3 regions of the Streptomyces sp. NPDC033180 genome follow, and region 1 is predicted to be linked to each of the others. Evidence: riboswitches for the same ligand, from Rfam matches in the RefSeq annotation. Region 1 holds a riboswitch; each other region holds the start of a gene.

Region 1 (9,632 bases):
AAGCTCTCCGACATCGGCGCGGTGGCGGTCACCACGGGGCCCGGTCTGTCCGGCGCGCTGCAGGTCGGCCTCGCGGGGGCCAGGACCCTGGCCTATGGGCTCGATGTCCCGCTGTACGGGGTGCACCACCTGGCCGGGCACGTCGCCGCCGACTCGCTGGAGCACGGCCCGCTGCCCGATCCCTGCGTGGTGCTCATCGTCTCCGGCGGGCACACCTCCCTGCTGCTCGTCCGGGACCTGGCCCGCGATCCGATCGTGCACCTGGGGGACACGCTGGACGACGCGGCGGGCGAGTGCTTCGACAAGGTCGCCCGCGTCTTCGGACTGCCCTATCCGGGAGGCCCCGCCATCGACCGCGCGGCCCGGAGCGGCGACCCGCGCGCGGTGGCCTTCCCCCGCCCGCTCACCGGGCCGAAGGACGACCCGTACGCCTTCTCCTTCTCCGGCCTCAAGACCGCCGCCGCGCGCTGGGCCGAGGGGCACGCGGGCCGTGATCTTCCGGTGGCCGACGGTGCGGCCTCGCTCCAGGAGGCCGTCGCGGACGTTCTGACCCGCAAGGCGCTTGCCGCCTGCCGGGATCACGGGGTCGGAACCCTCGTCGTGGTCGGCGGAGTCGCCGCCAACTCGCGGGTGCGGTCGCTCGCCGAGGAGCGGTGCGCCGCCGCCGGGGTGCGGCTGCGCGTGCCCCCGATGACCCTGTGCACGGACAACGGCGCGATGATCGCCGCCGTCGGCGATCTGCTCGTGCGCGCCGGTGCCGAGCCCGCTCCCTGGGACGTGTCGATCGACCCGTCAGCCCCGCTGGCGTACGCGGCCCTGCAGCCGAGGGCGGCCGCGGCGAGGGCGGCCTGATGACGGCGGTCGTCCGGCTCCTGCGCGGCGAGCAACTGCTCGCGCACATCGACGCCTTGTGCACCGTCTATGCCGAAGCCTTCCGCGTGCCGCCCTGGTACGAGGACGAGGAGAGGGTGGCGGAGTTCGCGGTCCGGCTCGCGGGCGACGTACGGCGCCCCGGCTTCACCGCGGCCATCGCCCTTGAGGGGACGGACATCGCCGGGTTCACCACCGGGTGGACCACGCCCGACCCCTTTCCCGCCGACCGCTGTTACCCGCAGGCGGTGGCCGGACTCGGCGCCGAGCGCGCCCTGTCGTGGCTGTGCGGAGCCCGTGAGATAGACGAACTCGCCGTGCGCCCCACCGCGCAGGGCACCGGAATCGGGGCCGCACTCCTTGGGGCGATGGCCGCCGGTGCTCCCGACGACCGTGTCTGGCTGCTGACTTCGGTCCGGTCGGCGCAGGCCATGAGCTTCTACGACCGTCAGGGCTGGACCCAGGCGACGCATCCCTCTCCAGACGGCAAGGGCGTCGTGGTCTTCCTCGGGCCACGTCATCCCGCCCGGACTCTCGCGCTGTGCGGCGGGGAGGGGCGGGTCCCGACACTGTGACCGGGGAGTGTGCTGCCATCCACACGGCACTGGCGAAGTCCGAAGCTACCTGGACATGTACCTCAGCGACTGGTTCGCCGCATGGGACCGGCTGGGGGTGCTGCGTACCCCGACGGTCGTGGCCGTCTCCGGCTGTGCGCTCGGTGGCGGCTGGTGCCCGCCGACGAACTCCTCACAGAGGCCCTCTCCGTCGCGGAGACCGTCGCGGGGATGTCCCTGCCCGTCGCGATGATGGCGAAGGAAGCGGTGTCCCGCGCCTTCGAGACGACCCTCGCGGAGGGCGTGCGCTTCGAACGCAGCTTGTTCCACGCCGTGTTCGCGACCGCGGACCAGAGGGAGGGCATGGCCGCATGCGTCGAGAAGCGGCCCCCCGGCTTCACACACTCCTGAGACGGGGTGCTGAGCCGGTGGCGGTTCCCCGGCCTCCTGGGGAACGTGGCGCGTGCCGACCGCGCACGGGCCGAGGCACCTGGGCTGACCAGGGGCGTACGCCCTGGTCGTGTGCGCTCGCGCGTGCGACAGGTGGGGTGGTCCCGCAAGTTGTCAGTTGACTCGATTGCGCACTAGGGTCGCCACGCCTTGGTGCTCGGGAAATCGGTGTGATGCCGGTGCGGCCCTCGCCACTGTGATCGGGAAGTCCGGCTCCAGCCCTCGCGGCAGCCACTGGGTACGCGCGTACCCGGGAAGGCGGAGTCCGGTCGGTACGACCCGTCAGCCAGGAGACCGGCCAAGGCGCGTTGTCCATCCACGAGGTGCTGGAGAGGGTCTGCTTAGCCATGCACATAGCCGAGGGTTTCCTCCCACCGGCGCACGCGATCGCCTGGGGCGTTGCGTCCACGCCGTTTGTCGTCCACGGAGTCCGCTCCCTCACCCGTGAGGTCAAGGAACACCCGGAGAGCACCCTGCTCCTGGGCGCCTCCGGAGCCTTCACTTTTGTCCTTTCCGCGCTGAAAATCCCATCCGTCACGGGCAGTTGCTCGCATCCGACGGGGACCGGGCTCGGCGCGATCCTGTTCCGGCCGCCGATCATGACGGTGCTTGGCACCATCACGCTGCTGTTCCAGGCACTGCTGCTCGCCCACGGCGGGCTCACCACACTCGGCGCCAACGTCTTCTCCATGGCGATCATCGGGCCATGGGCCGGATACGCCGTCTACCGGCTCCTGAAGCGGTATGACGTGCCGCTCATGGTCGCCGTGTTCTTCGGGGCGTTCGTCGCCGACCTGTCCACGTACTGCGTCACCAGCGTCCAGCTCGCCATGGCCTTCCCCGACCCCGGCAGCGGATTCCTCGGCGCCCTGGGCAAGTTCGGCGGCATCTTCGCCGTCACGCAGATCCCCCTCGCGGTCAGCGAGGGGCTGCTCACCGTCATCGTGATGCGGCTGCTCGTGCAGTCCAGCAAGGGCGAGCTCACGCGGCTCGGCGTGCTGCTCCAGGGCAAGCGGCAGGGCCCGAAGACGGTCGAGACGACCAAGACGACGGAGACGGGGGCCAGCGCCTGATGAGTCGGAACGCGAAGATCAACACTCTGCTCCTCCTCATCGTCGCCGCCCTCGCGGTGCTGCCGTTGGCGCTCGGGCTCGGCGACGACGAGAAGGAGCCGTTCGCCGGGGCCGACGCCCAGGCCGAGACCGCGATCACGGAGATCAAGCCGGATTACGAGCCGTGGTTCTCACCGCTGTACGAACCCCCCTCCGGAGAGGTCGAGTCGGCGCTCTTCGCGCTGCAGGCGGCGCTGGGCGCGGGTGTCCTCGCGTACTACTTCGGTCTGCGCAAGGGGCGCCGCCAGGGCGCGGAGATCGCGCGGGCCGAAACCGAGGGGGCGCCCGCGGAGAAGACCGCTGACGCTCAGAGCACCCGGGCCGACACCGAACAGGTCTGACCCCCCTTGCTGCCCATCGACGCGGCGGCGCACAGCAGTCGCTGGCGCCGCCGCCACCCCGTGGACAAGGCCGTGCTCGGGCTCGGCCTCACGGTCGTGGCCGTGTCCCTGCCGCCCTGGCCGGGTGCCGCCCTCGTCCTCGTCGCCGCGCTCGCCGTGCTGCTCGGGCCCGCCGGAGTGCCGCCGCGCACACTGTGGCGTGCCTACCGCGTACCGCTCGGCTTCTGCGTCACCGGCGCCCTGACCCTGCTCGTCCAACTCGGCGGACCCGAAGGGTTCGTCACGCTCGCCGACGGCGGACCCGCGCGGGCGGCCGGACTGCTCCTGCGCACATCGGCGGCCTCGCTCGGCGTCCTGCTGTTCGCCTTCACCACGCCTCTGTCGGACCTGCTGCCCCGCCTGGTGAGGGCGGGTGTACCGGCGCCGGTCGTCGACGTGGCACTCGTCATGTACCGGATGAGCTTCCTGCTCCTGGACTCCATGAGCCGGATCCGGCAGGCGCAGGCCGCGCGCCTCGGCCACACCACCCGGGCCGCCACCTGGCGCTCCCTCGGCGGACTTGGCGCCACCGCGTTTGTGCGGGCCTTCGACCGGGCGGGCCGGCTCCAGGCCGGGCTCGCCGGCCGCGGGTACGACGGAACCCTGCGGGTGCTCGTGCCCGACGCCCGGATCTCACGGAGCTTCGTGGCCGCCAGCACGGTCCTCCTCATGGGCCTGGTGGCCCTCACCCTCGTACTGGAAAGGCTTCTTCCATGAGCGAGCCGAGCGAGCCCAGCGCTCCTCGCGAGCCGAGCGGGCCCTTGGTCGCTCTGCGCGGCGCTTCCTACGCGTACGACGACGGGCCCACCGTGCTCAGCGGTCTGGACTTCGACGTCACCGAGGGCCGTGCGCTCGCGCTCCTCGGCCGCAACGGCAGCGGCAAGACCACCCTGATGCGGCTACTGAGCGGCGGACTGCGCCCGGACCAGGGCGAGTTGACGCTCGGGGGTGCTCCCGTGACATACGACCGCAAGGGGCTCACCCGGCTGCGCACCACCGTTCAGCTGGTCGTCCAGGACCCCGACGACCAGCTGTTCGCCGCATCGGTCGAGCAGGACGTGTCCTTCGGGCCGCTGAATCTGGGGCTGCCGGACGGCGAGGTGCGCGCCCGCGTCGCAGAGGCGCTCGCCGCGCTCGACATCAGCGCCCTGGCGGACCGCCCCACCCACCTCCTCTCCTACGGTCAGCGGAAGCGGACGGCCATCGCGGGTGCCGTGGCGATGCGCCCCCGCGTCCTGATCCTCGACGAGCCGACCGCGGGGCTCGACCCCGACGGCCAGGAACGCCTCCTGGCCACTCTGCAAGGCCTGCGGGACGCGGGGACGACGGTGGTGATGGCCACCCACGACGTGGACCTGGCCCTGCGCTGGGCCGACGACGCGGCGCTTCTCACGCCGTCGGGAGTGCGCACGGGACCGGTGGCGCGGATGCTCGCCCAGCAAGAACTCCTGGCCCAGGCGGGCCTCCGCCTGCCGTGGGGAATCGCCGTCACGGAACTGCTGCGGACGAAGGGCCTGCTGGCCGGGGCGGAAGACGGCCCGCGCACGCCCGAGGAGCTGGCGGCTTACATGGCTTCGGTAGTGCCTGGCGCTTCAGCGGGCTGACCGGCGCGGGGCACGGTCGGGCAGGAGCGTCATGGCCAGGAGCGGGATCGCGGCGAGGGCGAGCCACGGCGCCCAGGGGGGCAGCCCTGCGTCCAGGAGCGAGCCCGTCGCCGCGCTGCCCGCCAGGACGATCAGGCCGGAGACCGATGACAGGGCGCCGGTGTAGAGGCCCAGCCTGCCGTCGGGCGTGAGGTCGGGGACCCAGGCGCGGGCGGCCGGGGCCACCAGCATCTGGCCGAGGGTGAGCAGGACGACGAAGGCGGCGGCGGGCAGCAGCCCGGCCACCCCGGCCCACGCGGCAGGCCGCGCGACGGCCACCACGGCGAACCCCGCGGAGATGAGGGCGAGCCCCGCCGCCATGGAGCGCCGCTCGTCCAGCCGTCCCGCGGCCCAGTGGGTGACCGGGAGCTGCGTGGTCACCACGAGCAGGGAGGAGAGGGCGAACAGCCAGGCGAGCGGCGCCTGCGACCCGGCCGCGCGCTCCACCTCCTGGGGGAGGGCGAGGTAGAGCTGGTTGTACGCCAGGAGATACGCGCCGTAGGCACAACACACCGCCAGGAAGCGGCGGTTGCGCAGCAACTCACCCACACCTCCTCGTACCCGGATCCGCTCGCGCCCCGGGATGTGCTGGGGCAGCAGCCACAGGTGCCCGGCAAGGACGAGGACGAAGACCCCGGCCCCGGCCAGGCACACGGTGCGGAAGTCGACGGAGAGCAGCAGTGCGCCGAGGAGCGGACCGAGGAACGCGCCGGCCTGGCCCGCCACGGTGAGCAGGGCGAGGACGCGGGTGCGCGGGCCGCTCCCCGACTCCTCCCAGAGCACTGCCTGCCGGGCGACTTCGGATTCCACGGCGGGGGAGAACAGGGCGGCGGCGAAGCCGATCAGGAGGACCGCGCCGATGACCGACCAGGTCTGCTGCGCGTAGCCGAGCCAGGCGAAACCGGCGATCCGCAGCAGGCAGCCGGTGAGCACGACCGGCCGTACGCCGTACCGGTCGGTCAGGGCGCCGCCCACGACGAAGAGCCCCTGTTGGCTGAACGTCCGCAGGCCGAGCACGAGTCCGACCAGCCAGCCCGCCATGCCGATCGCCGCCCCCAGGTGCTCGGCCAGGAAGGGCAGCACGGCGAAGAAGCCGATATTGAAGGCGAGTTGGGTCAGGATCAGCAGGCGAAGCAGCGGCGACAGGTGCGGCCAGGTGCGTTCGCGGTGTGAGCGTTTCGCGTTCCGGAGCCGCGCGGGTGAGGACAGCTGATGTCGACTGCTCACCGGGCAACCGTCCCGGCCGTGGTCAACTCCCGCTCGGTGGGCGGTATGTCCACCACGCGAGGGTGCTCTTCGGGTCGGCCCCTGCGCCGCGGCCACCGGGGGATCGGTACTCCACCCGCCGCCGTCACCGCGAGAGCGCCGAGGAGAGCGAGTGCGGCTGCCGGAGCGAGCAGGGCCCAGGGGGCGCGTTCGGCGTAGGGCTGGTTCTCGGCGAGCAGCAGACCCCACTCGGGGGACGGGGGCTGCGCGCCGAGGCCGAGGAAGCCGAGGGCTGCCAGGGCCAGCGCGACGGCGGGGAGCCGCAGCAGCGCGTGGCGGGTGACGGGCGGCAGCACCGCGGGCAGCAGATGGTGCCGGAGCTGGTGCCGACGGCCTGCGCCCAGACTCCGCGTCGCCGTCAGGTGGAGCGTGGCGCGCTCCTGGAGGAGCAGGGCGGCGGTATGGGCGGCGAGCGGAACCCAGGCGACGACGGCCACGGCGATCGCCGGGGTGGCCGCTCCGCTGCCCGCGACCCCGGCGACGAGGAGACCCGCGAGCGTCGGCGGTATCGCGTTGAGCGTGTCGAGAAGAGGGCCGGAGAACCGGGGCAGAAGACCGAGCAGGACGCCGGCCACCAGCGCGAAGGCGCTGATCCCCAGGGCCAGCGCGAGGGTGTGGAGCGCGCCGTGCCCGACCCGGGCCAGCACATCGCGCCCCAGGGCATCGGTGCCGAACGGGTGCGCCCAGGACGGTGCTTGGAGCCGGGCCGCGGTGTCCAGGGCGAGAGGATCCCGGGCCAGGCTCAACAGGATGACGCCGAGCAGCACACCGGCGTACAGGAACGGCAGCCGACTGGGCGCGGGCGGCTCGGGAAGGTGCAGCGTGGGCAGGGCTCCGTCGCGCAGCGCGGGGCCGCTCGTGAGCCGGGACGCGAGGCGGAAAAGAGCGCCCGCCACGGCGGCGAGCAGGACGAGCGCGAGCGTGCCGGCCTGGAGGACGGGCAGATCCTGCGCCACCGCGGCCTGCAGGGTGGTGCGACCGAGCCCGGGGATGTCGAAGACCTGCTCCACGGCGACCGCGCCACCGGTCAGGCCCACGACGAACAGACCGACGTTCGGCAGCAGTCCGGGGACGCAGCGGCGCAGCGCCTGGCGCGCGATGCGTCCGTGCGGGATGCCGCGGGCCGCGGCGGCGCGCGCCCAGGGTTCGGCGAAGGCGCCGGGCAGCAGGTCGTCGAGGAGCCGCCCGAGCAGCGCCCCGGCGGGAAGACCGAGCGAGAGCGCGGGCAGCACGAGCCACTGGGGCCCGTACCAGCCGAGCGCCGGCAGCCAGGCCAGTTGCACGCCGACCACGGTGGCGAGCACCGATGCGGTCAGGAACTCGGGCATCGCCGCGACGACCGCGGCCCCGCCGCCCGAGTGCCCGCGTCCGGAGAGCCGACGGCGGGAGCCGAGCCACAGGGTGCGCGAACACACCGCGCCCGCGGCCACGACGGCCGCCACCAGCGCCGCGGACATGAGTAGCAACGAGACACCCAGGGCCTGCGCCACGGAGGGCAGTACCGCTTCACCGGAGATCCACGACTGCCCGGCGTCCCCGCGCAGCAGCCCGCCCGTCCACTGGGCGAGCAGATGCAACGGTCCTTCGTCCAGGCCGAGTTGGGCGCGCACGGCCGCCACGGCCTCGGGGGTGGGGGTGCGCTCCGCCGCCCGGGCCTTGAGCACGGTGAGCGCCGGGTCGGTGCGCGAAAGCCAGGGCAGCAGACCGATCAGGCACAGCAGCGCGACGGCGATGACCACGCGCCAGAACAGCGCCGGTCCGCGGACGAACCCTTTTCGCATGGGGCCCTCAGCGCCTGGTGCCGGTACCGACCAGCGTCCGCTCGTACGGGTCGAGGATCTCGCCCCGCACCGAGCCGCCGACGCCCGTGATGATCCGCTGGTGGACCAGCGGCACGACCGCGTCGGTGCCGAGGATCGCGGACTCGGCGGCCATGGTCGCGTCCTGCCGCGTCGCGGTGTCGGCCGTGTTCTCGGCCTTCCGTACGGCCTTGTCGACGGAGGTGTCGCACAGCTGGGAGAGGTTGTAGCTGCCGTCGCAGGTGTAGTCGCTGGCGAGGACCGACACGGGGTCGCCGGTGTCGAGCATGGTGTTGCGGGCGCCGACGAACGCGTCGAACTTCCCGGCCAGCGCGTCACCCTCGATACGGGAGGACTCCCGCACTTCCAGCGTCACCTTGAACCCGGCCTTCTGCAGCTGCTGCTTGAGCACCTGGGCGACCTCGGGGAGCTCGGGCCGGTTGTCGTACGTGGCCAGGGTGATGGACTTGCCGCCGGGCGAGGTGGCCCGCGCTTGTCCCCCGGGCTTGTGCCGCTTCCCCTCGGCCCAGTTCAGGGCGGGCCCGAAGATGCCCTTGCCGGTGTCGGCGTGGCCCTCGTAGACGTCCTTGGCGAGCGCGGACGTGTCGATCGCGGCGCGGGCCGCGGCGCGCAGGCCGGGATCCTTGAAGGCACCCTTCTCCGTGTTGAGCTGGAGCGCGGTGGTGCGTGCCGTGGCGGTCTCGCGGCCGTGCCCCTCGTCGAGTGAGGCGGCCTGCGAGACGGGGACAGCCTCGGCGATGTCCACGTCGCCGGTGCGCAGGGCGTTGGTGCGCGCGGTGCCGTCGGCGATGAACCGCGCGTCGACGCCGGACGCCTGCGCGCGACCGCCCCAGTAGTCGTCGAAGCGGTCGAGGGTGGCCGCGGTGGCGCCGGTGGTCTTCGTGAGCTCGAAAGGCCCCGTGCCGGTGCCGACCGGGTTGGCCTTGTCCCCCTTCTCGTACGCCTTCGCGGAGAGCACGGCGAGGCCGGGGCTCGACAGGCGCAGCGGCAGCGCGGGATCGGGGGCCTTGGTGGTGATCCGGACCTGGTCGTCGCCGACGGGCTCGGCGGTGAGCGATGCCCCGGACAGCGCGGCGGTGACGGGCTCGGCCCTGCCCGCGTGGGTGAGGGCCGACGCGACGGCGGCAGGTGTGACGCGGGTGCCGTCCTGGAACTCGGCCTGGCGCAGGGTGAACAGCCAGCCGCGGTCGCTTTCCTGCTTCCAGGACGCGGCGAGCGCCGGGGCGGCGGCGCCGTTCGCGTCCAGTTCGGTCAGACCCTCGGTGACGCCGAGACGGCTGAGGAGGGTGGCGTCGGCGCCGTACGGGGAGAAGTTCTCGGAGGGAGGGAAGGCCAGCGCGACCTTCAGCCGGGCGCCTTCCGCGGTGTCGCCGGACGCGTCGTTCTTGGCGGCGAAACAGCCGGCGAGCAGCGGGGCGACGAGCAGGCCGGCTATGAGGGGGAGGGGCCGGGGGCCGACGGAGCGCATGGTCCTCGTTCTCGGGGTGGGGGTGTCCGGAAGTGCGGCCACAGGTTACATGACAACCATTTCCATTAA
Region 2 (9,632 bases), on a different contig from region 1:
CTTCGCCGGCGCCCCGCGCTTCTCGTTCCTGTTCGACGGCGCTCCGATCGTCCTCGACAGCACCCGGGCCGCCGAGGCCGCGAAGATCCTCGGGGCGCGCAGGGTCGTTCCCGTCCACTTCGACAGCTGGGCCCACTTCACGGAGGGGCGGGACGATCTGGTCTCCGCCTTCGCCGCCGCGGGCCTCGCCGAGCGTCTGCGACTGGCCTGACGGGGGAACTCAGCCCCAACTCGCCCCCGTAGACGCGAACTCACCACCGTAGAAGCCCGGACTCACCCCCGTAGGAAGCGGATCGACGGGCGGTGGGGCCCCGGACCGTCCTTCGTCGTCGTCACCACCGCCCTCACCCCGTACACCTTCGCGATCAGTTCCTCCGTGATCACCTCTGATGGTGTGCCCGACGCGTGGGCCACTCCCTCTCGCAGGACCAGGACCTGGTCGCAGAACATGGCTGCCAGGTTCAGGTCGTGGAGGGCTATCACGCTGGTCAGGGGGAGGTTCGCCACCAAGGACAGGAGGTCCAGTTGGTGGTGGATGTCCAGGTGGTTGGTCGGTTCGTCCAGGAGGAGCTCTTGGGGCGTTTGCGCCAACGCCCTTGCTATCTGGACCCGTTGGCGTTCGCCGCCGGAGAGTGTGTGCCAGGACTGGGCCGCCCGGTCGGACAGGCCTGTGCGCGCCAGTGCGTCCCGTACCGACTCCTCGTCCTCGGGAGTCGGGATTGACCACGCCCTGCGGTGCGGGATGCGCCCGAGGCGTACCACCTCCTCCACCGACAGCTCGACCTGCGTGGTGGCGTCCTGGTCCACCACCGCCACCCTGCGTGCCACCGTGCGGCGGCCGATGTCCCGCAGCGGGCTGCCGTCCAGGGTGACCACCCCCGACGTCGGGGCCAGGACGCCCGCCAGGATGCGAAGGAGGGTTGATTTGCCCGAGCCGTTCGGGCCCAGCAGGCCGACCGTGGCTCCGGGGGGCGGGGCCAGGGTCACGCCGTCGATGATGAGGTGGCCCGCTGTTGTTCTGGTGACCCGGTCCGCCCGTAGACCGGATTCGGTGCGCGGGGTCATGTCGTCTTCCTCGTGCGGTAGAGGACCAGGACGAATGCCGGGACTCCGATCAGGGACGTCACCACCCCCACGGGGACCTCCTGGGGGTCGAGGACCGTGCGGGCCAGCGTGTCCACCCACACCAGGAACACGGCGCCCGCGAGCGCCGTGACCGGGAGCAGGCGCGCGTGCCCGGAGCCGACCAGGGCGCGGGCCGCGTGCGGCAGGACCAGGCCCACGAAACCGATGGCGCCCGCGCTGCTGACCAGCGCCGCCGTCAGCAGGGCCGTGGTGGACAGGAGGATCAGCCGGATACGGGCCACGTGGACGCCCAGCGTCGCCGCCGCGTCCTGGCCGAAGACAAAGGCATCCAGGGTGCGGGCCTGCGTCAGGCAGATCGCGAGGGCGATCAAGAGCACCGCCGCGCACAGCCAGACCTCCGTCCAGCCCACCCCGCTCAACGAACCGAGCAGCCAGAACAGGACACTCCGCGTCGTCTCCGCGTCGCCCGACGTCAGGATCACGAACGAGGTGAGCGCCGAGAACAACTGCATCGCCGCCACACCGGACAGCACCACCCTGTCGGCGCTCGCGCCCAGGGTGTGGCTGAGCAGCAGGACCAGTGCGAAGGAGCAGACGGCTCCGACGAAGGCGCCCGCCGAGACCGAAACCACTCCCCCGCCCACCCCCAGGACGACGATCGCGACCGCGCCCGTGGACGCCCCCGAGGAGACGCCGAGCACGAAGGGATCGGCGAGTGGATTGCGCAGGACGGACTGGAGGACCGTGCCGCAGACGGCGAGGCCCGCGCCGCAGACCGCCGCGAGGAGCGTGCGCGGCATGCGCAGGTTCCAGACGATGCCGTCCCGGATGGGCGTCAGCCGCGCCTCTCCCCAGCCGAGGTGGGCCGCGACCGCCGACCACACGTCCGGTACGGAGATGTCCGCGGGGCCGATGGTGACGGCCACCGCCACGGAGAGGGGGAGGGCGGCAAGGCCTGCCGTCCAGAGCACCACGTGACGCCAGAACACCATGTGACGCCGGAGCACCATGTGACGCCGGAGCACCACGCGACGCCGGAGCACCACGCGACGCCGGAGCAGCTTGTGGCGTATGCCGCCCGGGGCGCCCGCGGCACCCGTCACTTGGCGAGACCGAACTCGCGCAACGCGTCGGCGACTTGCTCCATGCCGTCCACCGTGCGGATCGTCGGGTTCATGGCCTGGCCGCTCAGCAGCACGTACCGCTTCTTCTTCACGGCGGTCAGGTTCTTGGTGACCGGGTTGGATTCCAGGAACTCGATCTTCTTCTTCGCGCTCTCGGCCGTCTGCGACTTGCGGGTGAGGTCGCCGATGACCAGGACGTCCGGGTCGCGGTCCGCCACCGTCTCCCAGTTGATCTGGGGCCACTCGTCCCGGGTGTCGTCGAAGACGTTCTTCACGCCGAGTTCACGCGTGATGATGCCCGGGGCTCCGCAGCAGCCCGCGATGTAGGGCGCGTCGGAGTTGGCGAACCAGTAGAGGAGCGTCGTGTCGGACGCGTCAGCCTTCTTGATCGCCCTACTCGCCTTCGCCACCCTGCCCTTCAGGTCCGCGATCAGCCGTTCCCCGCGCTTCTCGACCCCGAACGCCTTGGCCAGGTCCCGCACTTCGCCGTACACCGTGCCCATGGTCAGCGTCTCGACGCGGCGGCCGTCGCCGTCGCCGCTGTTGTCCTTGCCCGCGCAGTCCGAGGGCGAGACATAGGCGGGTACGCCGAGTTCGGTGAACTTGGCGCGGTCGGCGACGCCGCCCTTGCTGACCGTCGCCAGGAAGGAAGCGGTCACGAAGTCCGGTTCCTGGGCGAGGACCTTCTCGAAGGAGGGGTAGCTGTCGGCGAGCCGGTCGACCTTGGCGTTGTCCTTCTCCAGACCCTTGAGCACCGGATCCGTCCAGGTGCCGGTGCCGGCCATGCGGTCCGCGAGGCCGAGCGAGAGCAGGATTTCCGTGGAGCCCTGGTCGAGGGAGACCGCCCGCCGCGGCGGCGCCTTGATCTCCGCCTTCTTGCCGCAGGAGGTGAGGGTCAGTGGGTAGCCCTCGGCCTTCCCGCCCCCGCCGGAGGTGGTCGAAGAGCCGCCTCCGCACGAGGTCAGCGTGACGGCCAGGGCCGCGGCGAGGAGGACGGGCACTCGTACACGACGGGCCGAACTACGTACACGACGGGCGGTGGAGGACACACGATCCCTTGAGTCTCACGGCTCATACGCGGAGCCTGGCCTGCTTCGTCACCTCCGCCGCCCGGTGCGCGGGCGAAGGTGCCAGCAGGTCTTCGGACTCGGGGATCGGCCGGGCGGGGCGCCTTCCCAGGCGTCCGTGGACGCCCAGTGGCCGTGGCCCCGCCCGTTCCCCCTCACCGCTGCGCGTCAGTTCCGGATTCGCACCGGATTCCCTGGCCCTGGTGTGGGTTGACTGGCGCTCGCAAGCTATCACGCGGGGTCACGCCGCCTGCCATCACGCGAGGTCAGGACGCCTTCTCGGGCCTCGGTGCGCCGCGGTAGGTGCCGAAGGACCACTTGTTGCCCTCGGGGTCGGCGATCCCGAACTCCCTGCTGCCGTAGGGCTGGTCCTCGATCTCACGGATGATCTTCACCCCCGCGGCGGTGAGCCGCTGGTAGAGGTCGTCCACGTGGTCGGTGACGACGTACGCGCCGAAGGTGCCCGGCTGCAGGCACCACTCCTGGGACTTCTCGTCGTACGAGCCGAGCATGATGGCGCCGCCTTCGGGCCAGTCGAGCTCGGCGTGGGCCACGCGGTCGCCGTCCTCGTAGACGGCGGTGCGCAGGAAGCCGACCGTGCCGACCAGGAAGTCGATCAGGGCGGGGGCGTCGTGGGCCTGGAGCGTCGGCCAGACGTCGGGGGCACGCCCGGCGGAGGCGGAGGCGGACGTCGAGGTTGAGGTGGTGCTCGGCTGGGGCTGCGGCTGGTTCTCGGTGGTGTTCATGGGACCTACTCTTCGCCCCCGCCATGGCTCCCGGCTTGGATATTCCGGCACTCCTCGGCCAGCCAGCCGCTGGGGCTCACGCCGGTGTACTGCTGGAAGTCCCGCACCAGGTGGGAGTGGTCGTAGTAACCGCAGTCCGCGGCGACGCGGGCCAGGTCGGGGGCTGCGCCCGCCGCGACAGGGCGTACGACGGCGTTGCGTGCGCGCTGGAAGCGCATCAGGCGTCCTGCCTGCTTGGGGGTCAGGCCCGTCTCGGCGCGGAAGAGCGTGGTGAGGCGGCGTTCGCTGAGCGCGACGTGCCGGGAGAGTCCGCGCAGGGTGCCGACGCCCCGGTGCCGGGCGAGCCAGGCCCAGGCCTCGGCGACCTCGGGGCGTACGGATCCCGCGGTCCGGTCATCGGCCGCGCGCTGCCTCAAGTAGGCGGACAGGGAGGCGAACCGCTCCTCCCAGCTGCCCTGCTCGCACAACAGCTCCCGTACGTCGACGGCGCGGCGTCCCATCACCTCCGCGCCGGGGGTCAGCAGGTCGCCGGCCAGTTCCGCGGCCGGTACGCCGAACAGGGCGCGGGCGGCGAGCGGGTGCACGGCGAGCTGGATGCCCGCCTCGTGCTCGGGCCTGACGACGTACGCCGGGGACTGGTGCAGGCCGCCGAGGACGATGTCCGTGCGGGTGGCGTCGCGGCCGCCCGCCTGCTCGGGGGTGAGGCCGGTGACGACGGGGCCGTCCAGCGAGAAGATCAGCGTCAGGTACGGGGACGGCAGGCCGCGGTGCAGGCCGGGCAGCTCGCCCTTCGTGCGGTAGCCGACGGCGGACACCACCATGCCGTCGAGCCGCGGTGCGGCCCGGACGAACTCCCGGGAGACGCTCTCCATGCCTTCCAGTATGCGATGGACGCCGCTCCGAAGCAGGTCCGAAGGCAGGCCCGAAAGCCTGCCGGGCGTCCGACTCGCCTACCCGCGCACGGGCGTCCCATGCCCGTTCCGTCCAGTGATGCCGATCATGGGAATCCGCCGCCTGACCTCATACGATGACCCGCCGCTCCGGACGGGGCGCAGACCGCTCTCAGGGGGCACACAACCATGGCAGTAAAGGCAAAAGGCAAGCTGGCCGTCATCGGCACGGCGGGCGCGCTCACCGCGGCCGTACTCGCGGGCACGGCGTTCTGGCCGAGCACGGACGCGACGGCGGCGGACGCCTCCGCGAGGTCGGCCAGGACGGCGGCCAAGGCCGCGGCCGAGCTGAAGCACTGGCCCAAGCCGGTCGCGGCGAAGCTGGGCAAGGTCATCGCGAAGAACGAGGACAAGGGCGCGTACGCCGTCTTCGACGCGGACAACACGACGTACCGCAACGACCTGGAGGAGTCCCTCCTGCCCTTCCTGGAGATGAAGGGGGTGCTGACCCGCAAGTCGATGGACCCGTCCCTGAAGATCATCCCCTTCAAGGACACGGCGAAGCACAAGGAGAGCCTCTACAGCTACTACAACCGGCTCTGCGAGGTCGACGACCAGGTCTGCTATCCGTGGGCCGCGCAGATCTTCTCGGGCTTCACGCTGAAGGAGCTCAAGGGGTACGTCGACGAACTCCTCGCCCACGACAAGCCGATCCCCGCCGAGTACTACGAGGACGGGAAGTTGACCAAGACCGAGGTCAAGACGCCCGAGTTCTTCACCGGCATGCAGGAGCTCCACAAGTCGTTGCGGGCACACGGCATCGAGGTCCACGTCGTCAGCGCGGCCAGCGAGGACCTCGTACGCATGGTCCTCTCCGACCCCAAGTACGGCTACAACGTGAAGCCCGAGAACGTCATCGGTGTCGGCCTGCAGCTCAAGGACCGCAAGACGGGCGAGGTCACCAGCTCCCGCAAGGAGATCGCGGAGGGCCGCTTCGACGAGAAGAAGCTCGCGGGGCATGAGCTGACGCCGAACCTGTGGGCGCCGTTGACCTGGTACCAGGGCAAGCCCGCGGCCATCAGCACGTACATCGACGAGTGGAAGAAGCCCATCCTGGTGGCGGGCGACACTCCGGCGAGCGACGGCCCGATGCTGTTCCACTCGGCGGACGTCGAGCACGGCGGGGCGCGGGTCTGGGTCAACCGCAAGGACGACTACATGAAGCAGCTGGACGGGATGAAGAAGAAGAACGCCGACCGGCAGCGGGAGCTCGGCCAGAAGGTCACCGCGGACAAGCGGTGGCTGACGGTGGTCCCGGACGAGATCCGCTAGTCGGTCCCGGCGGAGGCGTTCCCGGCGGAGGCGTTCACGAGCCCCGAGGCGATCGCATCGGTCAGTGCCGCGTGGTCCCGGGCGTTCTGCGCCGCGTAGCGCAGTGCGAAGTCCGCGATCGCCCGGTCGAAGGTGTCGGAGCCGCCCAGATAGGCGGCTATGGCTATGCGGTCGCCCGAACGGGCGTGGGCGCGGGCCAGGGCCGTGCCGCAGAGCCGGGCGTAGGAGGACAGCTCCGCGGGGGACATGACCTCCACGTCCGCGGAGTCCTTCGTGTCGCGCAGTTGGCGCCAGTAGTAGGCACGGCCCTGGGGGCCCGTCATCCAGCCGAGGAAGATGTCGCTCGCCGCCTGGAGGAGGCGCTGCCCCGCGACCACACGGTGGCCGGGGTGGACGTACGGCCCTGCCGGGAGGTGCTCCTCCAGGACCGAGCGGACCGCCTCCTTGATCTGGAGGAAGAGCGGGTCGTCGGCGTCGCGCCCGGCGAGGAGCACGATGAAGCAGCGGGTGCCGACGCCGCCCACTCCCACCACTTTCCGCGCCGCGTCCACGAAGTGGTAGCGGTCCAGGAGGAGTCGGCGTTCCTCGGAGAGCGTGGAGCGGTAGTCGCCGAAGATCTTGCGCACCGCCGCGAGGTCCGGGGCGCCCGCGGGTTCGAGGAGCGGCGGGTCGTGGATGATGCGGCGGACGCCGTCCACTTCTTCTGTCAGCTTGCCGAGCGCCCGCAGGCTCGTACGCCCGCGGGCGCGGTCCAGGGCGGTCGCCTCGCCCTTGCGGCGGCGGGTGGAGCGGATGAGGGGCAACAGGTCGTGCGCGTCGGTCCGTTCGTACCAGACGGCCAGTTCACCGCGGCCGGCCAGACGTCTCATCGACGCGCGGTACGCCGCCACCGCCGCGAGGCACGCCTCGCGTGTCCCGCGCTCCGGGTGGCCGTTGTCGCGGGACGCCACGGCGATGCTCGCGGCCAGGCGTTTGACGTCCCATTCGAAGGGCCCGGGGCAGGTCTCGTCGAAGTCGTCCAGGTCGAAGAGCGGGGCGCGTTCCGGGGAGGCGAACAGGACGAAGTTCAACAGGTGGGCGTCGCCGCAGAGTTGGACGGTGAGGCCGGTGTGCCACTGGACGGCGAGGTCCCCCGCCATGACGGCGGCGGCGCCCCGCAGGAAGGCCGAGGGTGAGGCTGCCATGCGGGCGTACCGGACGGGCAGCAGCTCCTGGACGCGGTCCGTGCCCTGCCGCTCGAGGACGGCCACCGGATCGGCGCGGTCGGCGGAGGGTATCCACGCGCCGTGCGAGGAGCGGGAGGCGCGCTTGCGGGCGTCCCTGCCGCGGCGGGCGCGCTCGTCCGGAGTGGTCATCGCCCTCGCCCCTCTCCGTCGGCGGCTCCCGGCAACAGCCTCCCCTCAGGAGCAGCCAATGCCGCCGCTGGCGCGTACGCATGCCGGGTACGCCGAACGGGTGACCCTCGGCTCCCCGGCACGAGGCGTACCGGTGGCGCCGGGGGACCTCAGCTTCCGCCCGCCACCGCCCACGCCGCCACCCTCTTGGCCAGCGCTCCGCCCGCCCGCGTCCACACGAAGTGGTCGAGGCGGGCGCCCGCTTCCCGCACGGAGTACCGCAGGCGGGTGACGCGGGCCTTGGGCACCTTGCCGACGAGGTGGTCGAGAGCGGCTGCCGGGGCCCAGGTGTCGCCCTCGACGGAAACCGCGAGAACGGGCAGACCGAGGGTGCGCAGGGTCGCCTCGTAGTCGTGCGGGGAGCCGGGGGACGAGTAGCGACCCGTACGGCCCTGGCGTGCCCAGTCCCGCATGACGCCCCTGGGCTGGTTGCCGCCGAAGCCGAGGCGGGTGCCGGGCCACCGGCCGAGCAGCGTCGACGTGGCCGCGGCGAACAGCTCGCCGATGAGCAGCAGGGGCCCGCGCAGGGGGCCGTACGCCCTGAACCAGACGGAGCCGGAGGCGACGAGGACGACTCCGTCGACGCCGGGCCCGATACCCAAAGAGGCGTGCACGAGACCGAGTTGGCCGCCCAGGCTGTGGCCGATGAGGTACAGCGGGGCCTGCGGGCCCAGTTCGGTGCGTATCGCCTCGATGACCGCGACGAGGTCCTGCTCCACGATGGTGCGGTAGCCGTGGTCGACGGCGTCCGCGTCCGTCACCCGCGGGGTGCTCTCCCCCTGCCCCCGCAGGTCCACGGTCAGGGCGGTGAGCCCCTCCGCGTGCAACTGGCGTGCGAACGCGCGGTAGTAGCGGGCGGGGGTGCCCATGGCGGGAAGCATCAGGAAGGCCGGCGCGGGACGGGGCGAGGCCTCGCTCCCCCTCAGCCCACGCACGGGAAACCTTGCCCCGTCCGGGAGTTGGGCGGTGACGAGCAGCGGCAGCTCGTCCGCGGGCTCCTGCTGGGCGGGGGCGGATTCCGGCTGAGTCATGCGCCCAGCATGAACCACGCGTACGGGCGGAGGCCGCTGGGCCCCCACCCGTACACGTCCGCGCGACAGCTCAGCGGCTGTACCGCATCAGGGCGCGCACCATATGGCAGGTGATGTCCGACGGCGGATGAATGCCCACGTCCTCCGCCATGCTCCGGATCCTGGTGTTGTTGGCTTGGTTCGGCAGATAGACGCCCGAGTCGAGCAGGGCTATCGCCAGGCGCATGGCCTTCAGGCGCCGGTTGTGCGTGATGTACCACTCACGCGGCCGTCCGGCCGGGAGCGGTCGCTTCTCCAGTGGTGCGTACGTCGGGTCGATGAACACGGGCCGGGAAGCGTTGCGCTTCGACTTCGATGTGAGTGCGGCAGCGGGCACAGGCATCCTCCTGTCGCGGTCAGGAACCCCCGTCGGGAACCCTCGAACACTGCTTCTAGTTTACTGCCCGGCACTGACATCCCGGGAGCCCGAAGCGCTCGCCAAATGGCCTGGTGAGAAGGGGGGTTGTCGCCATGTCACGCCAGGTCTGCGAGGTACCTGTGGGACGGAGGAATATTCGAACAGACTCATTCACGGAACGGGGCTGCCAGAGCGGGAACGACCGCATCCCTCGTACGGGTGCCGCTCTGCGCCTACCTGCGGGCAATCGCCGCTGGTCAGGCAGTCTGTGGGGAGGTGGGGCGCGGGTAGCGTGTGCGGTATGGAGATCTGGATCAATCCCGCCTGCTCGAAGTGCCGCAGCGCGCTCACGCTGCTCGATGCGGAGGGCGCCGACTACACCGTCCGCCGCTACCTCGAGGACGTCCCCACCGAGGACGAGATCCGGGCCGTCCTGGAGCGGCTCGGACTCGAGCCGTGGGACATCACGCGCAGCCAGGAGGACGCCGCCAAGGAGCTGGGCCTGAAGGACCGCGAGGCCTGGCCGCGCGATGCCTCCGGCCGTGACCGCTGGATCACGGCGCTC
Region 3 (9,632 bases), on a different contig from region 1:
CGGAACGGCTCGGCGGCCCGCACGGGCTGCTGCTCACCGCCGCCGGCGGCCGGAGCCTGCGCGGGCGACGCCTCGTCGTCCTGGCCCGCGTCGTCCTGGCCCGCGTCGCTCTGCGACTCCGGCGAGCCGGGGGTGTCGGGCGTGTCGGGTCCGTTCTCCGGGGGCTTGCCGCCACCGCCGGGGCCGTCGGGGTCCGGGTCGTCGTCGCCCTGGTCACTGTCCGAGGACTGCTCCAGCGTGTCGTCGAGCTTGTCCTCGTCGAGCCCCGGCGCGTCGAAGGGGTTGCGCCGACGCCGGTGCGGAAGCGCCAGGAGCGCGGCCTGCCGGACATCCTCGGCGAGCACGTCCTCGCGCCCCGCCCAGGCGGCGAGCGCTGTCGCGGTGCGCGCCATCACGATGTCGGCCCGCATCCCGTCGACCTCGAAGGCCGCGCAGGTGGCCGCGATCTGCCGCAACGCCCTGTCACCCAGCCGTACTTGGGGGAGCAGCGCGCGGGCGGCGACGATCCGGGCCCGCACCGCGGACTCCTCGTCGTGCCACCGCGCGGCGAACCCCTCCGCGTCGTCGTCGTACGCGAGCCGTCGCCGTACGACCTCGACGCGCTGATCGGTCTCGCGCGAGGCGGCGACCTCGACGGTGAGCCCGAACCGGTCGAGCAACTGCGGGCGCAGTTCACCCTCTTCGGGGTTCATGGTGCCCACGAGCAGGAACCGCGCGGCATGCCGCACGGAGACGCCCTCGCGCTCGACGTACGAGGCGCCCATGGCGGCGGCGTCGAGCAGCAGGTCGACCAAGTGGTCGTGCAGCAGGTTCACTTCGTCGACGTAGAGGATGCCGCGATGGGCGTCGGCGAGCAGCCCCGGCTCGAAGGCCTTGACGCCCTCGGCGAGCGCCCGCTCGATGTCGAGCGCTCCCACGAGGCGGTCCTCGGAGGCGCCGACGGGCAGCTCGACCATCCGGGCGTCCCGCACGGAGGCCCCGCCGACGTCGTGCGGGCCGTCCGGGCAGGCGGGGTCGGGGGCGGCCGGGTCACAGGAGAACCGGCAGCCGGCGACGACGGGCACCTGCGGCAGCAGCGCCGAAAGGGCGCGCACGGCGGTGGACTTGGCGGTGCCCTTCTCGCCGCGGACGAGCACGCCGCCGACGGCGGGCGACACGGCGTTGAGCAGCAGGGCGAGCCGCAGGTCGTCCTGACCGACGAGAGCGGTGAAGGGATAGGGAGTGGTCACAAGGCCTCCATTGCGTGATCCAGGGCGGGGCAGGGGACGGCGGGCCTCACCCGTCCCCCTCCAACTCGCCCTCAAGCTCCAGGTAGGTGGCCCGCAGCCGCTCCAAGGTCGCCGCGTCGGGCTCGGCCCAAAGACCGCGCTCGGCCGCTTCGAGCAGCCGCTCGGAGATCCCGCGCAGCGCCCAGGGGTTGGACTTCTGCATGAACTCCCGGTTCTCGGGGTCGAAGACGTACTCGGCGGAGAGCTTCTCGTACATCCAGTCGTCGACCACGCCCGCGGTCGCGTCGTACCCGAAGAGGTAGTCCACGGTGGCGGCCATCTCGAAGGCCCCCTTGTAGCCGTGGCGCCGCATGGCCGCCATCCAGCGGGGATTGACCACGCGCGCCCGGAAGACCCGGTGGGTCTCCTCGCCCAGGGTCCGTGTCTTGACCTGGTCGGGCGTGGCCGAGTCGCCCACGTACGCCTCGGGGGACTCGCCCGTCAGATGGCGCACCATGGCGACCATGCCGCCGTGGTACTGGAAGTAGTCGTCGGCGTCGACCAGGTCGTGTTCCCGGGTGTCCACGTTCTTGGCCGCGACGTTGATCCGGCGGAACGCGGTCTCCATGTCCCCGCGCGCGGCCTTCCCGTCCAGGCCGCGCCCGTACGCGTATCCGCCCCACACCGCGTACACCTCGGCGAGGTCGGCGTCGCTGCGCCAGTTGCGCGCGTCGATCAGCGGAAGGAGGCCCGCGCCGTACGCACCGGGCTTGGATCCGAAGATCCGGGAGGTGGCCCGGCGCCGGTCGGCGTGCTCGGCGGTGTCCTCGTCGGCGTGCGCCCGTACGTAGTTGGCTTCCGGGGCTTCGTCGAGTTCCGCCACGGCCCGCACCGCGTCGTCGATCAGGCCGATGACGTGCGGAAACGCGTCGCGGAAGAACCCGGAGATCCGCACCGTCACATCGATGCGCGGCCGCCCGAGCTCCTCCGCGGGCACGATCTCGAACCCGGTGACGCGCCGGGACGCGTCGTCCCAGACGGGGCGGCAGCCGAGGAGCGCGAGGATCTCCGCGATGTCGTCGCCCTGCGTGCGCATGGCCGACGTGCCCCACACGGTCAGGCCGACCGACTTCGGGTAGTCGCCGGTGTCCGCCAGATAGCGCGCGATGAGCGAGTCGGCGAGCGACTGGCCGACCTCCCAGGAGAGCCGCGAGGGAATCGCCTTGGGGTCGACGGAGTAGAAGTTGCGGCCGGTCGGCAGCACGTTCACGAGCCCGCGCGTGGGCGACCCGGAGGGACCGGCGGGGACGTAACCGCCGTCGAGCGCCCGCAGAATGTGCCCGATCTCGTCCGTGGTCCTGGCCAGCCGGGGCACGACCTCCTCGCACGCGAAGCCCAACACGGCCACCGCGGGCGGCAGTTCGACGCCGACCACGTCCCGCACGAGCTCGCGCACGGCCAAGAGCTCCCAGCCGCGCTCCTCCATGCCCTCGGCGAGCCGACGGCACAGCTGCTCCAGGAGGTCCAGCGCGTCGGCGCCGCTCCGCGCTGGCCCGTCGACCAGCGACGTCAGACCGTCCGCGACCTTCACCGCGGCGCCCGGCTCGGCGAGCAGCTCCTTCTCGCTGAGACCGAAATGCTCGGCGAGGCAGGCCCGCAGACCGGGAAGGGCGTTCGCCTGACCTCCCCACACCTGCGAGGCCCGCAGAACGGCGAGCACCAGATTGACGCGCGCCTCGCCCTCGGGACCGCCGCCGAGGATGTGCAGACCGTCGCGGATCTGCACATCCTTGATCTCGCACAGATATCCGTCGATGTGCATGACGAACTCGTCGAACTCGACGTCGTCGGGCTGCTCGTCGACATGCAGGTCGTGATGGAGCTCGGCGGCCTTCACCAGCGTCCAGATCTGCGCGCGCACGGCAGGGGCCTTCGTCGGATCAAGGTCGCTGACCAGCGCGTACTCGTCGAGGAGCTGCTCCAGCTTCGCCAGGTCCCCGTAGGTGTCCGCGCGCGCCATCGGCGGCACCAGGTGGCCCACCACCGTGGCGTGCCCGCGCCGCTTGGCCTGGGTGCCCTCGCCCGGGTCGTTCACGATGAACGGGTAGATGAGCGGCAGCTCGCCGAGCACCGCGTCCGGGGCGCAACTCCCGCTCAGGCCAAGGCCCTTGCCCGGCAGCCACTCCATCGTGCCGTGCTTGCCCATGTGCACGATCGCGTCGGCGCCGAAGGACAGCTCCAGCCAGCGGTAGGCCGCCATGTAGTGGTGCGATGGCGGCATGTCGGGGTCGTGGTAGATCGCGATCGGGTTCTCGCCGAAGCCGCGCGGCGGCTGGATCATCACGACGACGTTCCCGAACTGCAGGGAGGCGAGCACGATGTCGTCGCCGTCCACGTACAGATTGCCGGGCGGCTCGCCCCACGCCTCCAGCATGCCGTCGCGCAGCTCCGGGTCCAGCTTGTCGAACCACGCCCGGTAGTCCGCGAGCGGCACGCGCGCGGGGGCGGCGGCCAGCTGCTCCTCGGTGAGCCACTCGACGTCATGGCCACCGGCGTTGATGAGCCGGTGGATCAGCTCGTCGCCGTTGTCCGGGTGGCCCTCGACGGCGTACCCGGCGTCCCGCAGCGAGTCCAGGACGCGGATCGCCGAAGCGGGGGTGTCCAGGCCGACCGCGTTGCCGACGCGCGAGTGCTTCGTCGGGTACGCGGTGAAGACCAGCGCGAGCTTCTTCTCGGCGTTCGGCTTGTGCTTCAACTGGGCGTGGCGCAGGGCGATTCCGGCGACCCGGGCGGCGCGCTCGGGGTCGGCCACGTACACCGGTACGTCGTCGGGGCCCTGCTCCTTGAAGGAGAACGGCACGGTGATGACACGGCCGTCGAACTCGGGGATCGCCACCTGCATGGCCGCGTCCATGGGGGAGAGCGCGGCATCCGACGCGTCCCACGTGGCACGCGAGGAGGTCAGGCAAAGTCCTTGCAGGACAGGGATGTTGAGGTCGGCGAGGGCGCCGATGTCCCACGCCTCCTCGTCGCCGCCCGCGCTCGCGCCGGAGGCGTGGGTGCCGCCCGCCGCGAGGACGGTCGCCACAAGCGCGTCCGCCCGCCCCAGGATCTCGTACAGGCCGGCGTCAGCGCCGCGCAGCGAACCGCAGTACACAGCAAGGGCGTTGGCGCCCCGCGCCTCGATCGCGTCGCACAGCGTGTCGACGAAGCCGGTGTTCCCGGAGAGCTGGTGTGCCCGGTAGAAGAGCACCCCCACGGTCGGTCTGCCCTCGACGTGGGCGCGGCTGCCGTGCACCCCGTACTCGGGCATCTTCCGCGGTTCGGCGCTCTGCCGCTCGTGAGCGTCTCCGGAGCGCGTGTGCCCCGCCGCGAGGACGTCCTCCTTGAGGAATCGCGCGAGCTCGCGCAGATTCTCCGTGCCGCCCTCGACGAGATACCGCAGCGCCTCCGCCACGGACCCCGCGTGCACGGTCGACTCGGCCATCAACTCCGCGTCCGGCACGGCCTCGCCACCGAGCAGCACCGTCGGGATCCCGGCGGCCTTCAGCGCCGCGAGCCCGTCCTCCCACGCCCGCTTGCCGCCGAGCAGACGTACGACGGCGATGTCCGCGCCCTCGATCAGCGCGGGCAGCTCGGCCTGCGCGTCGACGCGGGTCGGGTTGCCGATGCGGTAGGGGGCGCCGGAGGCACGGGCGGCAAGGAGGTCCGTGTCGGCGGTGGAAAGAAGCAGGACGGTCATGAGGGTGCCCCCGGTGCGATGAAGGGGAGACCGGACGGTGCGCCGGTCTCGATCAGGCTGAGCAGCGCGTCCGTGTCCGCGTGTTCTTCGATCAGGTCGCCGAGCAGGTCGAGCTGCTCCTCGCGCAGGGCGCCGAAGCTGGTGTCGGGCGCGGGCACGAAGCGGCGCCCGGCGGCGCGGGCGACCTCGGTCAAGAAGCGGCGCCGGAACGCGTCGGACTCCAGGGAGCCGTGCCAGTGCGTGCCCCACACCTCGCCGACCCGACAGCCGTCCAAGAAGGGCTCTCCGCCCAGGACTTGAGCGACGCCGTGATGGATCTCGTACCCCTCGACGGGTTCACCGAGGGCTTCACCGACCGGTCTGGCGAGGGTCTTCTCGCGCGCGAACCGCACGCGCACGGGCAGCAGTCCGAGCCCGCGCACCGCTCCCGCCCGTGACTCGACCTCGTCCTCGATGTGCTCGCCGAGCACCTGGAATCCACCGCAGATCCCGAGCACGGGACGCCCCTCGGCGGCGCGGCGCGCGATGGCGTCGGCGAGACCGCGTTCGCGCAGCCACTGCAGGGCGCGGACCGTGCCGCGCGTCCCCGGCACGATCACGAGATCGGCGTCGACCAGTTCCTCGGCCCGGTCCACGAACCGCACGACGACGCCGGGTTCGGCGGCCAGGGCGTCCACGTCGGTGAAGTTCGACATGAGCGGAACGGCGCACACAGCGACCCGCAGCACGTCCTCACCGACCGGGGGAGCGACGACGGACTCCCGCACGGCGCCCCGCAGGGACACCCTCAGCCCGTCCTCCTCGTCGATGCCGAGGCCGTGCTGGAACGGCAGCACTCCGAACGTGCGCCGCCCGGTCAGCTCATGGAGCATGTCGAGCCCGGGTTCGAGTAGCGAGACGTCGCCCCGGAACTTGTTGACGAGATACCCGGCGACCAGCTCCTGGTCCTCGGCGCTCAGCAGCGCGGTGGTCCCGAAGAAGGAGGCGAAGACGCCCCCTCGGTCGATGTCTCCCACCACGACGACGGGGAAGCGGGCGGCCCGCGCGATCCCCATGTTCACGATGTCCGTACGTCGCAGATTGATCTCGGCGGGACTGCCCGCACCTTCGCAGATCACGGCGTCATAGCTGCCCCGAAGTTCCCCAAGGCATCCCACGACGGTCGACAACAACGCTTCCTGCCGCCCCCCGTGGTAGCCGCGCGCACTCATCTCGCCCACCGGCTTGCCCATGAGGACGACCTGGCTGCTGCGGTCGCTGCCCGGCTTGAGCAGCACGGGGTTCATCAGCGCGGTCGGCTCGACCATGGCGGCCTGCGCCTGCATGGCCTGGGCCCGTCCGATCTCGGCACCTTCGCGCGTGACAAAGGAGTTGAGGGACATGTTCTGCGCCTTGAAGGGCGCCACGGAGACCCCTTTGCGGGCCAGCCACCGGCAGATCCCGGCGGTGACGACGCTCTTCCCCGCGTCGGACGTGGTCCCGGCGACGAGCAGTCCACCACTCATGAGGCCCTGCCTTTCCGTAGCGTGCTCACGGCCGCGGCGACGCCCAGGGCGAGCAGCCCGACCCGCCGCGACAGCTTCACGGCCCGTTCGATGTCGAAGACTTCGACGCCCCGCCCGTCCCCGTTCAGGACGGGCCGGTGCTCGACACGCCCCGCGTACGAGAGAGTCCCCCCGAGCCGTACGCCCAACGCCCCCGCGAAGGCCGCCTCGACGGGCCCCGCGTTGGGGCTCGGATGCTTGGCGGCATCGTCACGCCAGGCCCGCACCGCGCCACGCGGCGCGTCCCCGGCGGCGGCCGCGAGGACCGCGGTGAGCCGGGCGCCCGGCCACCCCAGAACGTCGTCGAGCCGCGCCGAAGCCCACCCGTAGCGCCGGTACTTCACGGACCTGTGCCCGACCATGGCGTCGAGCGTGTTGACGGCACGGAAGGCGACAAGCCCGGGGACCCCGCCAACGGCCCCCCACACCAGGGCCCCCACCACGGCGTCGGACGTGTTCTCGGCGACGGACTCGACCACGGCCCTCGCGATGCCGTCGGCATCGAGCGCCTGCGGATCCCGGCCGCACAGATGCGGCAGCCGCTCCCGCGCCACCTCGATGTCCCCGGCGGCGAGCGCCCCGCCGACGGCCCGCGCCTCACGCCCCAGCGAGGTGCCGCCGACCACGGCCCAGGTGGTGGCGGCGGTCAGCGCGACGGACGCGGCGCGCGAGTCACGTACAAGAGAAGAGGCCAGGACGGCGGCGCCGTACGCGCCTCCGGCACACACCACGGCGTGCAGGGCGCCCCACCCGCGGTGGTCACGCCACAGCACACGCTCGACGGCGCCCGCGGCCCGCCCGAACGCGGCGACCGGATGCCCGCGGCGAGGATCGCCCAGGAACAGATCACCGAGGAGGCCGGCGGCGGCGCCGTACGCGAAGTCGCGATCGGCACGCATGGCTTCAGCCGGTCGTCGTGCCGAGAGGAGAGCTCGCGCTCGGGAACTGGTCCGGCAAGGGGCGGCCGCGCATGGCGATATGTCCTCACTCAGGGTGTCCGCGCCCTGGTACGACGTGATCGGCGGCGAGAGTTCCTGGCTTCCGAGGAGTCAGCTCCTCGATGACAGTGGCGGGACCGCGCCGGATTCGCACCGGCTTCCTCTTCTGCTGCCGTATTGGCTCCGGCAGTCCACCACGGCCCGCGAAGGCCCGTCAACTCGCCGTTGACCTGCGACGGGAGAGTGTGCGGAGGCCCACATACGAAGGTGGGGTGCGGGCCGCCGAAGCGTCCCGCACCCCACCCGGAAGCCCGGTTGTCAGGCGACGATCAGATAGATCCCGTACGCCACGGCTGCCGCGCAGAGCGCGAAGCACACGTACGCGCCCGTGCGGGCCGCGGCGGCGGTGCCGCCCGCCGCGGAGGCACCCGCCGAGGAGGCGCCGGACGTGGCCGCCTCGCGCTTGGAGAGGCCGACGATGCCGAGGGTGAACAGGCCCACCAGGGCCACCGTCACCGCGAGGCTGACTCCGAAGACGGAGCCGAGAGCTGCCCAGTCGATGTTCATGCTGACTTTTCCTTACACCGTGGCGGGCCGGGCGGGGTCCGCCACGGTGCTGGTCGGGGCCGCGATGGTGGCCTTGACGAAGTCGACGTCCGCGCTGGCCACGGCCGACCCGGTGGGGGGCGGTGTGACGGCGGCCATCGCGTTGGTCACGACGCCCACGGGCTCGGCGGCGGGGGAGCCGCCGATCTCGTCGTCGGCGACGTTCGTGTGGTCGACGGCGTTGCGGCGGGACAGCGCCCAGATGACGGCGGAGCCGCCGATGAGGAGCGCGGCGGTGACCGCGATGCCCCAGGGGCCCTGCTTGGTGAGGAACTCGGCCCCCGCGCCGACCAGACCGGCGGCCGGCAGGGTCAGACCCCAGGCGACGAACATGCGGGTCGCCGTGGACCAGCGGACCACGCCGCCCTTGCGGCCGAGGCCCGCGCCCATCACGGCGCCGGAGCAGGACTGGGTGGTGGAGAGCGAGAAGCCGATGTGCGAGGAGGCCAGGATGACCGTCGCGGCACTGGTCTGGGCGGCGAAGCCCTGCTGCGGCTGGAGGTCGGTGAGGCCCTTGCCCATGGTGCGGATGATGCGCCAGCCGCCGAGGTAGGTGCCGAGCGCGATGGCGACACCGGCCGAGACGATGACCCACAGCGGGGGGTTGGCGCCCGGGTTCAGTACGCCGCCCGTGACCAGGGCGAGCGTGATGATGCCCATGGTCTTCTGCGCGTCGTTCGTGCCGTGGGCCAGCGAGACGAGGCCCGCGGAGGCGATCTGACCGGCGCGGTAGCCCTTGGCCGTGGCCTTGGTGTCGGTGTTGCGGCCGATCCGGTACGTCAGGCGCGTGGCCACCAGCGCGGCGAGACCCGCCACGAGAGGCGCGGCCAGGGCCGGGATCAGGATCTTGGTGACGACGGTGCCGCCGTTGATCGACGACCAGCCCATCGACATGACCGCGGCGCCGATGAGGCCACCGAAGAGTGCGTGGGAGGAACTGGAGGGCAGGCCCACCAGCCAGGTCAGCAGATTCCAGAGGATCGCGCCGACCAGGGCCGCGAAGATCACCTCTGTCTTCAGTCCGTCCTCGTTGACGATGCCGCCAGAGATCGTCTTGGCGACTTCGACGGAGAGGAAAGCGCCGACCAGATTCAGCACGGCGGACATGGCCACCGCCGTCTTGGGCTTGAGAGCGCCAGTCGAGATGGTGGTAGCCATCGCGTTGGCTGTGTCGTGGAAACCGTTCGTGAAGTCGAACACGAGAGCGGTAACGATCACGATCCCGAGGAGAAGCGTGATGTGTTCCATTTACCCAGGCTTCTGTTGGACGTCAGTGGCAAGTGGAACGTAGGCAACCTTGATGAACGGAAAGTGAACTGGGCCGGGCCGTGCGGTGACCCAATTCGGGGCGCCTTCGCTCCGGTTCCGCTTGCGCCCCGCCGGTGATCGACCGGAGTGGCGGTGGGAGGCCCGGAATCCCGGCTTCCCAGAGTGCCTCACCACCCTCGGGCACACGCCTCAGGCCGGCTCGGCGAGCCGTCGAAGAGATTCTGATCACCAGTGCCGCCCGGCCGCCGCGCCGGTCGATCACCAGCCGCCTGGCAGGATCACGGCATGACGGAGCAGCGGGACGCAGGCCGGGGCCGGCAGGACG

What was found. Region 1 has a riboswitch for cobalamin ahead of ACZ5WE_RS23990 (energy-coupling factor ABC transporter permease). Riboswitches for the same ligand answer to the same signal wherever they lie in the genome.
Region 2: it holds a riboswitch for cobalamin, as region 1 does, so the genes downstream of both, ACZ5WE_RS02420 (ABC transporter substrate-binding protein) here and ACZ5WE_RS23990 (energy-coupling factor ABC transporter permease) in region 1, are expected to answer to the same signal.
Region 3: it holds a riboswitch for cobalamin, as region 1 does, so the genes downstream of both, ACZ5WE_RS00335 (cobalamin biosynthesis protein) here and ACZ5WE_RS23990 (energy-coupling factor ABC transporter permease) in region 1, are expected to answer to the same signal.

What each region holds. Positions count from the first base shown of each region.
Region 1 is NZ_JBVIPU010000009.1:98,551-108,182, reverse strand. Features, by position in the region: gene tsaD (tRNA (adenosine(37)-N6)-threonylcarbamoyltransferase complex transferase subunit TsaD) at 1-852, shown strand, start outside; gene ACZ5WE_RS24000 (GNAT family N-acetyltransferase) at 852-1,445, shown strand; partial or broken gene ACZ5WE_RS23995 (enoyl-CoA hydratase-related protein) at 1,486-1,835, shown strand; cobalamin riboswitch at 2,009-2,191, shown strand; gene ACZ5WE_RS23990 (energy-coupling factor ABC transporter permease) at 2,222-2,947, shown strand; gene ACZ5WE_RS23985 (energy-coupling factor ABC transporter substrate-binding protein) at 2,947-3,327, shown strand; gene cbiQ (cobalt ECF transporter T component CbiQ) at 3,334-4,083, shown strand; gene ACZ5WE_RS23975 (energy-coupling factor ABC transporter ATP-binding protein) at 4,080-4,970, shown strand; gene ACZ5WE_RS23970 (MDR family MFS transporter) at 4,959-6,155, opposite strand; gene ACZ5WE_RS23965 (ABC transporter permease subunit) at 6,233-8,056, opposite strand; gene ACZ5WE_RS23960 (ABC transporter substrate-binding protein) at 8,064-9,563, opposite strand.
Region 2 is NZ_JBVIPU010000001.1:513,433-523,064, forward strand. Features, by position in the region: gene ACZ5WE_RS02405 (MBL fold metallo-hydrolase) at 1-211, shown strand, start outside; gene ACZ5WE_RS02410 (ABC transporter ATP-binding protein) at 274-1,065, opposite strand; gene ACZ5WE_RS02415 (FecCD family ABC transporter permease) at 1,062-2,078, opposite strand; gene ACZ5WE_RS02420 (ABC transporter substrate-binding protein) at 2,186-3,211, opposite strand; cobalamin riboswitch at 3,326-3,511, opposite strand; gene ACZ5WE_RS02425 (VOC family protein) at 3,544-4,023, opposite strand; gene ACZ5WE_RS02430 (helix-turn-helix transcriptional regulator) at 4,029-4,895, opposite strand; gene ACZ5WE_RS02435 (HAD family hydrolase) at 5,103-6,245, shown strand; gene ACZ5WE_RS02440 (DUF2252 domain-containing protein) at 6,242-7,600, opposite strand; gene ACZ5WE_RS02445 (alpha/beta hydrolase family protein) at 7,750-8,670, opposite strand; gene ACZ5WE_RS02450 (hypothetical protein) at 8,741-9,046, opposite strand; gene ACZ5WE_RS02455 (arsenate reductase family protein) at 9,369-9,632, shown strand, end outside.
Region 3 is NZ_JBVIPU010000001.1:60,830-70,461, reverse strand. Features, by position in the region: gene ACZ5WE_RS00350 (putative cobaltochelatase) at 1-1,229, opposite strand, end outside; gene cobN (cobaltochelatase subunit CobN) at 1,276-4,950, opposite strand; gene ACZ5WE_RS00340 (cobyric acid synthase) at 4,947-6,455, opposite strand; gene ACZ5WE_RS00335 (cobalamin biosynthesis protein) at 6,452-7,393, opposite strand; cobalamin riboswitch at 7,501-7,646, opposite strand; gene ACZ5WE_RS00330 (hypothetical protein) at 7,751-7,999, opposite strand; gene ACZ5WE_RS00325 (inorganic phosphate transporter) at 8,012-9,286, opposite strand; gene ACZ5WE_RS00320 (class II aldolase/adducin family protein) at 9,593-9,632, shown strand, end outside.